DNA from 2 places in the Lysinibacillus sp. NPDC056185 genome. Region 1 is predicted to be linked to the other one. Evidence: riboswitches for the same ligand, from Rfam matches in the RefSeq annotation. Region 1 holds a riboswitch; the other holds the start of a gene.
The links. A riboswitch is a leader RNA that binds a small molecule or an ion and turns the genes downstream of it on or off. The one in region 1 is predicted to bind cyclic di-GMP.
Positions count from the first base shown of each region.

Region 2: another riboswitch for cyclic di-GMP. It lies ahead of ACMZ42_RS17960 (methyl-accepting chemotaxis protein); the one in region 1 lies ahead of ACMZ42_RS17235 (amidase).

Region 1 covers NZ_JBLLLQ010000018.1:104,210-109,219, reverse strand. Annotated here, with positions in the region: gene ACMZ42_RS17245 (LCP family protein) at 71-1,081, opposite strand; gene ACMZ42_RS17240 (sigma-70 family RNA polymerase sigma factor) at 1,071-1,598, opposite strand; gene ACMZ42_RS17235 (amidase) at 2,058-2,942, opposite strand; cyclic di-GMP riboswitch class I at 2,986-3,074, opposite strand; gene ACMZ42_RS17230 (DUF6366 family protein) at 3,270-3,476, opposite strand; gene ACMZ42_RS17225 (chemotaxis protein CheW) at 3,743-4,231, opposite strand; gene ACMZ42_RS17220 (M20/M25/M40 family metallo-hydrolase) at 4,257-5,010, opposite strand, start outside.
Region 2 covers NZ_JBLLLQ010000020.1:14,381-19,390, reverse strand. Annotated here, with positions in the region: gene ACMZ42_RS17970 (sodium:solute symporter family protein) at 1-715, opposite strand, end outside; gene ACMZ42_RS17965 (SDR family NAD(P)-dependent oxidoreductase) at 740-1,492, opposite strand; gene ACMZ42_RS17960 (methyl-accepting chemotaxis protein) at 1,492-3,234, opposite strand; cyclic di-GMP riboswitch class I at 3,343-3,428, opposite strand; gene ACMZ42_RS17955 (hypothetical protein) at 3,659-3,853, opposite strand; gene ACMZ42_RS17950 (DUF1456 family protein) at 4,118-4,612, opposite strand; gene ACMZ42_RS17945 (alpha/beta-type small acid-soluble spore protein) at 4,819-5,010, shown strand, end outside.

The sequences.
Region 1 (5,010 bases):
CATTCATTAGGGGTGATAAAAGTGCGTTAATCTACATTTCGTTAACACACTTTTATCTTCTCTTTTTTATTTAGTTAAATGTGGTTAACTCTTCTGAAATAGAATTTAAAAAATCTTTCTCAAACATAATATAGTATTTACCATCTATCATTTCCGATTTCATTCCATCACTTAAAGATAACGATTTCATAGAATTAATTTCCAATCCCATTCCCTTTTCTAACAAATGATCAATTGATGTATTTGCTTCTATTTTAGTAGTAAGTTCTTTTAATTGTGTTTGTGGGATTTCGTTTTTTGTTTTATTAATAACAGCACTAATGAGGTTTAATAGGTTTTCTTCACCTAATATTTTTCCCTCTGTAGCAGCCACCATTAATGCCACAACCTCTTCTCCATTCAAACGATTCTTCCCCTTTTTGAATTCAAATACCTCTCTAGATATAGCTCTTACTCGAATATCTTCTGGCAAGTCGTAATCTATACCATTCACTGAATCAATTAACGTTGAAAGGGTTGAAATATCCATAACAGCATAATAATTTATTGTTAGATCAAATAGCTTAGAAACTGTTGTTCTTACATTTTCAACTCCTCCTGAACCGTGAACATAAGCAAATGTCAATTTATCATATGAAGTAGTTCCATTATTCTTATCCAATATCGGAGCATAAGTATCACGAGGGATAGACAGAACCTTAACCATCTTTTTATCTTTACTATAAGTAATTAAAAGGTTAATAGGTATTCTATTATTCTCATCTTTCACCGTAAATAGAGTGGTGAAAATCTCGTCTTCTTGTAATACTGTTCCGCTTACATCACCTCTATTATATTCTTTATTAACGTTTCCAGGGAAAATCGATGGAATAAACAAAAATATACACAAGCCTATTACTAATAAAGAAACTGTAAGTGGAGCGAATTTTTTTGAAAAAGAAACAAGAGACTTGTTTTGTGTATTATTATTCTTCTCCATTTTATAAATTTGTTCAAATACTTCATTACGGTCTTCTTTTGTAAATCTTAGTTCTTGTTCAGACGTATTATAAAATTTATCTCTTAATCGTTTATCTTCCATTAAGTTCTGCCTCCTTTATCATCGACTCTAATCTTTGTTTTGCTCTTCTCAATCTAGTTTTCACTGTATTAACTGGAATATCCAAAACTTCAGCAATTTCCTCTGTCTTTAATGAATCATAGTAGTATAGATAAACCACTTCCCGATACACTTTTGGAAGAGAAAAGATAGCATCTTTTATTTCTTCATTATTGTATTTATTGATAACTGTTTTTTCTGTTGATGGTAATATTGACTTTGCTGTTTCATTTATAAAACTTTTTACCTGTACCATTTTGTAATTCCAACTTTTTAAATAATCTTTACATTCGTTAATTGTTATACGATATAGCCAAGTTTTTATTTGTGCGTCAAATCGAAACGAATCAAGGTTTTTGTAGCATTTGATAAACGTATTTTGAACCACATCCTTAGCAATCTCTGTATCCTTCACATAAGAAAAAGCCAATCGTACCAACTCATTACCATATTCAATCATCGCTTTTTCTAAAATGAAATCTTTTTCTTCTTTGTCCAATCTACTCCCCTCCCTTTCAACCTACTTCAAATTCTGCTATTAGACGACTATCAAATCATAATAGGTTCAATTTTTAAAAAATATTTATTTTAACAAAAATTCTCTTCTAATCGGCGTGTTCAATATTTATAAATATTCCATAAAAAAGGATCCATACAATTATAGCTGAAATAAAAAACCTGTATCTTAGATTTAATCATAGATACAGGCTTATTGTTTATAATTATTTCTTATTCCATTAAACTACTGCGTTAGCCATCCATGTAGCGCAAAAACCAGCGATACACCACAGAGAATGAAAGATTATTTCGTTCTTTCATGGGAATTACATAATACTTTTTGATTGACGCTCTCAATGTGCTGAAAGAAGTTAAATTGTCTGTAGTAGTGAATGGTGTAATTTCTTTCATCCTAAGCCGGTATTCTCCTAGGAAATTAATACTAATTGAGAGGATTTTTTTAAGGTTGCATATTCATCCAACTATCAACATGATGAATGGCAAAACCATTATAACCTTTTTTATTAGCATAATGTCGATGGACTTGTGCTAACTGTTTATTCATATAGGCTTCTCCATCATCATAGAAGGTAATATTTTTCCCTTCATCAGAGGCACCTGTTTCCACACTAATAATAATTGATTTTTTTACTTTTTTTGCATAGTTTATTTCATGTTCAACAATATTTATAATGTCTTTAGCAGCATCTCGATAAGCCATTATCGAAACACTTTCCACTTGGTCAATCACCCAATCAGCTAGTAACCCTTGTCCAAATTGGTTTTTGTATGTAATTTCGTCAAACCAAAATGGCATATCCACTTCCAATGGCAAATGTAATCGATCAGTATCCCCTTTCGCTCTAGTAAGAAGCGCTTGATAGGATTCAATCGTTTTTACTTGATTCGAGCTCCACCCACTATTTAAATAGGGCTCTACATCGAGATGGACTCCAGAAAATTGCTCCGTTACTGCTACATTTTCATTATATGTATGTATCCAATCAAACAACTGATCCTGCATTTTATAGCCCTCTGTTGAAACCCAACTTGCCGAACCATCCAACGCATATACTTTTATACCTTTTGCCGTTGCTTTATCAATAAAACTTTTGTAATAGTTACTTGCTATATCACTATTAATTTGTAAATATAATTTATTAATATCTTTGCTTTCTAAAAATGAGAGTACCCCTGATTCATCTTCGACAATCTTTGTCGTATCCCATAACCAAGTAGCCTTATCTTGCATGGCCATTGCGTCTACCTTCCCCATTGTTAATCCTAGCGTACTTACAATTGTTACTATAAAAGCAATGATTGCTTTTAGTGAACGACTTACCATATATTACATCTCCATTCTATTTACCGAGGCTCATAGAACAGAACCTGGCAACCTGACAATCATGCACTACAATAGTGTTTAGACTCATGGCTTTGCGTCCTTCCCTTTCGGTGAAGTTTGCCTTTTACAGTATTTTTCTTACCTAACATAATACGATGTTAGTACGAATATGTCTGTAGGTAAAACGCATAACTTTATTGATAACTTTCTAATAAGATAATAAGAACACAGGTTATTTGTACTATATTAGTATAAAAACACAAGATGATGAAGTAGCAATTGAGAATGATGAAATGCAAAATTAGATATCGATTCCTTTCGATATCTTTAACTGAAAAACAATTTGTATATAATGTAGCCTATCAATAACACTAAAACTAATACGACCGTCTCTTTCCAACCCATACCATTTAAATTTCCGCTAGTTCCCCTATTTATCCCATCGTTTAAAGAACCAGTAGGATTGTTTTTTAATTCACTTTGTTTTAAATGCTCTCTTTTTTCTTCAGGTGTTTCCGTTTTCTTTGAATCCATATGATAAATACCTCCTCAAAAACGAATTATTAAAAGATATATGCATAATTATGCTTTGTCATGCAGCTCATCGGACGTCCCAAGGAAAGTGACCTGTCGGAACGGAAATCAACGACACGTTTTGGTGATAAGCTTAATATTCGACATAGAGTATTCAGTTTCCCTTTTGGAAGCCACTTAAAAAGAAAGACAGAATCACATATTTGTAATTCTGTCTAAAACATCAACATGAAGTGTTGTATTGAATTATTTAATCCTACAAAAACTTATGCCTCTACGTTTTCTTTTTCATTTTCAAGCATTTTGTGTAAATAATTTATTATTTCACGTATACCTTCTAATGAATTCACAAGTATCTTCGGGTCAACGTATGTGATCATACGATTTTCAAGATTAGCCACAGCTGTAAAGTAGCGTGTTTTTGAATAATTGACAAGTCCCATCTGCTTTAATACTGACTCATCAAAATCAAGAATTTCACGAGCTTCTGTTACAAGTAATCCATAATTCACAACATCCGTGTTCAACACTATAATCCGTGCTGTTGCAGCATTAGAAGAACGATTATATAGAATACGCTCAAAATCAAGCACAGGGACTAGCTCGCCACGAATTCTTGTGAAGCCTAGAAGATAATTAGGTAAGTGAGGAATCGGTGTTACTTGCTCTAACTTTTCAATCGAAATCGCTTGTTCCACAGGCACTGCATATTCCTCTGTACCACAAGCAAAAACTACTGCCTTTACACTTTCCATTCGTTCACATCCTCGATTTTTGTGGTTATTTTTTCGCAGACTCTTTGACGATTTCAACAAGTAAATCCGCTAATTTTTCTAATTCTTCGACTGGGATTTTTTCATTTGTTGTATGAATGTCCTCATACCCAACAGAAAGATTTACTGTAGGGATGCCAAAGCCCGCAATAACATTAGCATCGGAACCTCCGCCAGAAATACCAAGCTTTGGCGTACGATCGATGTTGTGTACAGCCGCCATTGCCACTTGAACAACTTTATCTGATTCTGTTACACGGAATCCAGGATACATTAGCTTCACTTCAACTTCAGCTTTTGCACCTAATGAAGCAGCGACTTGCTCAAACGTCTCCTGCATATGCTTCGTTTGGGCATCTAGCTTCGCTTTGTCGATCGAACGAGCCTCTGCAAGAATCGTTACTTCGTCACACACAATATTTGTTGCCTGACCACCCTCAAAGCGACCAATATTTGCTGTTGTTTCTTCATCTAATCGACCTAGCTTCATTTGTGCAATACATTTGGAAGCAACTGTTATCGCTGAAATTCCTTTTTCTGGAGCAACTCCAGCGTGTGCTGTTTTCCCAATTATTTTAACGGAAATTTTCGCTTGGAATGGAGCTGCTGTTACAATTCCTCCTACTTTGCCATCACTGTCTACAGCAAAGCCGTATTTCGCTTTAATTTTAGAAGGATCTAACTCTTTAGCGCCAACAAGCCCACTTTCCTCGCCAGCTGTAATAATAAATTCAATATCACCATGTTCAATATTTTGCTCT
Region 2 (5,010 bases), on a different contig from region 1:
CCACTGCCGGAATATCACCAAGTGCTAACACAAGATATAGCGTCCAAAACTCTGCTCCAGCCTTATTGAAGAGTTCACTAATATTCCACCACTCCGGGTTAAATGTTACATCAGGGTAATAGAATAAGATAAAAATTGTGATCCCTACTATACCTGCTACTGCCAGTGCCCCCTGAACAATTTCCGTATAGGCTACAGCCCATAGGCCCCCAATTACAGAATATAAGGCAGTTAATGATACAAAAAGTAATGCTGCTGGAATGAAATCAATTTGCAACAGCTGCTGAATAATATACGTGCCACCAACTGTTAACGCAGCGGCATTAAAGACACCAAAGGCAATTGCCATGACGACGCCTGTATAAGCACCTAGCTTTTTACTGCCATATCTTAATCCATAGTAGTCTGCTAATGTCCAGCCTTTTAATCTACGTAAAGGCTTCGTCCAAATGAGTGCTCCAAGAATCATACAAGTCCCTAAACCGCCCATTGTCGCTGAACCTTCAAAGCCGCCACTTGTGTAGCCAGAGCCTACTGCTGCAAAGAAGAATGGGGCTGCTAATAAGGCCGCCACTAGACTTCCTGTGACAACAGATAAAGGCATGCTCCACCCAGCAACAATTAAATCCTCTGCAGTATTAACTCGTTTGTATCCTTTATATCCAATGTAATAAATAAAAATTAAGTATAAGCTAAAGATGATTATATTTAACATTGTATTGCTCCTTAGTTTTTCACATTAACCGTTCATAACGACTCCGCCATTAGGCGTTAACACTTGACCTGTATAGAAATTCGCATTTTCTGAAGCTAAAAATAACACAGTCTTTGCGATTTCCTCTGGTTGAGCTAATCGTTTTAACGGATATTTAGCAGACTCTTCCTCTACATAATTCTCTCCGAATTCCTTTAGGATGTCTGTAAATGTACCACTAGGAGCTACTGCATTGACTAGTATCGAAGGTGCTAACTCTCGTGCCAAAGCCTTCGTAAATGCATTAATGCCACCCTTTGCAGCAGAATAATGCGTAAATTCCTCACAACCTAAACTACCAATATCAGAAGAAATATTAATAATTTTTCCGTTGTTTCGTTCTTTCATTCTTTTTGCTGCTTCTCGACAATTGTAGAAGCAACCATATAGATGAACTTTAATCATTTTATCCCACTGCTCATCTGTTAAATCCGTAATACTTGAAGCCTGTGCGAAACCAGCGTTATTGACAAGAATATCGATAGCGCCTAACTGTTTGTCCAAATATTGATACATAGCTTGAACTTGCTGTGAATTCGATACATCTGCATTAAATTTTATAGCCTGTACACCAAACTTTTCTGCTTGTGCACGAGCCTCTTCTGCCTCGTTATCATCACCAATATAATTGATACATACATTGGCTCCTTGCTCGGCAAAGCCTAAAGCAATGGCTTTGCCGATTCCTTTACTTGAACCCGTAATTAGTACATTTTTTCCTTTAAAATTAATTTCCATTATTGACCGTTCTCCAATTTGAATTTTGCTACAAGTACCTGTAATTCTTCTGCTGTTTTTCCTAATGAAGAAGATGCCTCTTTCACCTCTTGCATGGTCGTCAATTGCTCTTGCGTTGCATTTGACACATTCGCTGAGAATTCAGATGACTGCCCCGCAGATTGCTTAATATTATTAACAGATGCTGCTACTTCCTCCGAAGAAGCTGAAATTTGTTGAGATGCAGCTGAAATTTCACGTATCTGACTTGCAACTTCTTCTGATGAAGTGAGAATTTCTTTAAAGATTTCTCCTACTTCGTTTGTAAACTCCATACCAGCCTTTACATCTTCTTTCCCTTTTTCCATAACCGTGATAGAGGCGTTAGAATCAGCTTGAATAGTACTAATTAAATTGTATATTTCCGTTGCAGATTGAGATGATTGTTCCGCTAATCGTCTAACCTCATCAGCGACAACCGCGAAGCCTTTCCCATGCTCTCCAGCTCTAGCAGCTTCGATTGCCGCATTCAATGCTAGTAGATTTGTTTGATCTGCTATGGCTGTAATAAGATTTACGATATCGCTAATTTTTTTCGTATTGATATGTAATCCGTTTATTGTTGTACCGATTTGTTCAACAGAATAATTAATCAACTCCATTTGTGCAATGACTTGCTGAACAACATGATTTCCACGTTCTGAAGCTTGCGAAGCAGAAATAGATGATTCAGCGGCCGTATTAGCAGAGTCAGCAATTTGCTGGATTCCTGTCGCTGTTTCTTCCATAGCAGCAGCTGTTTCCTCAGTCATTACCATTGAAGCCTCAGCGTTTTGCGTGATTTGTCCCATGTCTTGAGCAATAGTTGTTGAGCTGTTATATGTTTCTGCTGCATTAACAGTTAGCTGATTAGCAGCAGAAGAAACGTTGTCAGATGTATTTCTAATATTTAAAATGATATGTTGTAAATTCGAAACCATCGTATTAATAGATTTAGATAAATTTCCGATTTCGTCCTTCGTTATTTCTAAATCTACATTTACTAATTCCCCATTCGCTACTTGATTTGCAGCGTTCACTACTTTCTTAAGTGGTTTTAATAGACGATCAATAATTATGTAGAGTAAAACTAATAGAAGTAAAATTCCAATAACAGCTATAACAATTTGTTTTATGACACTTGTTTTAATGATGGTATTTATGTAGTCCGCAGAATAATCAATGCCTAATAACGCAATTAGCTTGCCATTGTCATCTTTAATAGGGGTAAACACAGTTCGCCATGAACCATAAGGATCTTCGAAAATATCAGTTACAGCAGTGCTATTATTTTTAATTGCCAATTTAGCTGTTTTTACATGTTCATCTGCTAAATCAGTAAAGATTTCACCCGCTTCATAGACATCATTCAAATTAGATGTATAGCCAATCGGGTTAACGCCACCTGCGTCCTTCACATCCCAAATATAGCTCCAACTCATAATACCTTGTTCTTCTTGGATCTTATCGAGTTGCTTTTGAATTTTCTTAAATTCAGCATTAGTCTCTCCCTTTTCAGTCAATAAATCTTTAACCTCATTACTATCAAGATTCATAGCTGTCAATAAACCAACACTTTTCAACTCTTGTTCTAAATCAACAGACATTCGATTGTTTAATTCTCTAATACTTTGCGTAGTAATAATAGCAATTAGAAGCAAAACAATAATAGAAACCGTTAGTAAAAGTTTGTTTTTTAATGAAACATTTTTAAACAACTTCATGATTATTACTTCCTCCTTTATCGTATTTTTGGCAAAAAAAAGAACCTATTTCAAAAGAAACAGGCATCAAAGAATATGACTAGCAATATATGTACTTAACTAGTACTCCTTTGCAGCTCAGCCATCATAGTATTTATTACCTTAGATCTGTAGCTTTGCGTCTCTACCTTTCAGTAGATTTGCCCATCTTTTTCCTCCTCAAATTAACACAATGGGTAAAAGTAGTCAATGTTACCAGTTGAAAAACCACATAATATTTACCATTTTACTATTACAATAAAATGAACAATATTACATAATTTTCTCGGCTCATCCGCAATTCTCTTCAGAGAAATTAAAAACAGCTACAACGCAATATTGTAGCTGCTACTATAATTTTAAATAATCAATTACCCCTAAATGATTATTCAAATTAAAGATATATCTATTTTAGTGTCATGTATAAGACTGACGGTATAAATGATAAAGCAAACATACAGGAATACCACATAGATGTACGGCGTAATGAAAAACGAACTTGTTTCTTTTCTGCATAAAAAATGTCTAACATCACTGAAGCAACAACAAGTGGGATCGTAACACATGCGAAAGCAACTAATAAAATGTTTAAACCAAACATAAAAGCACCCCTCTGTTCGTGAACATTTATTTTTCCTCTTTGTGACAACTTTATGTCAATTTCAGTGTACACAATTTCGTCACAAACTGTCAACTACATTCAACTAAGAAAAATGTGCTTTTTGCAGAATTTTTTTATCGTAATAGAGATTTTATGTAAAACCTTTCACAAAAAAAGCAACTGCAAAATTGCGGTTGCTTTTTTAATCATTAATTCATTGATTCTTTATCAAATTTTACACTTGACAATTCACAAGAGACGTTTTTAATCTCTATATTTATCTGTAAGCCCTCTTAAGAAATTTCTCACAAAGCGATCGCCACATTCTTTATAGTTACGATGACTTGGATTTCTTAAAATGGCACCTAATTCGCCTTTTGAAACGCTAACGCCCCCATCATATAAAATATCGAGCATCTCCTCACTCGTTAAGGCTAACGCAATCTTCACTTTCTTTAATAGCATATTATTAGGGCTTTCTTTTCCTGAAACAGGTAGTGGGCCTTCTGGTTGACCAGACTTAGACTTTTGCGGACCTCGTTTAAATGTAATAAATCCATTTAAAAAAGCCTCTACCATTTTATTATTACATTTAATGTATTCTTCTGGTGCTTCTTCCTCATCATAAACTTTAATAAGCATGTTCAATACTTCTTCCTTCGTATAGTCCATGCCACCTAGCTGAAAAATTTTAACCATATCTGTATTTTTGATATCTAATGCATATCTTAAACGGATTAAAATATCATTGTTCGTCATTTTTAAAAAACCTCCATTTTAACTGTAAAAGCGCTTCTAATAGTCCTATCCAAATTGAAGCATTACTTTATTATAGCAGAGACATTCACAATTTTAGTTAGCTTTCCAAAAGTTACTTTACTATAGTATTTAGAATGTGCATTTTATTTTTTAACATGTATGATTAGCTAACTCTCGACCATTCTAATCACAAGGAGGTGAGATAAATGGCTAATCGTAGTTCAAATAAGCTACTAGTTCCCGGTGTACATGAAGCCGTTAATCAATTGAAATATGAAATCGCACAAGAATTTAATGTACAATTAGGGCCAGAAGCCTCTTCTCGTGCAAACGGTTCAGTCGGAGGAGAAATAACAAAACGCCTCGTAGAAATGGCTGAAAAACGTTCAAAAGGTTTA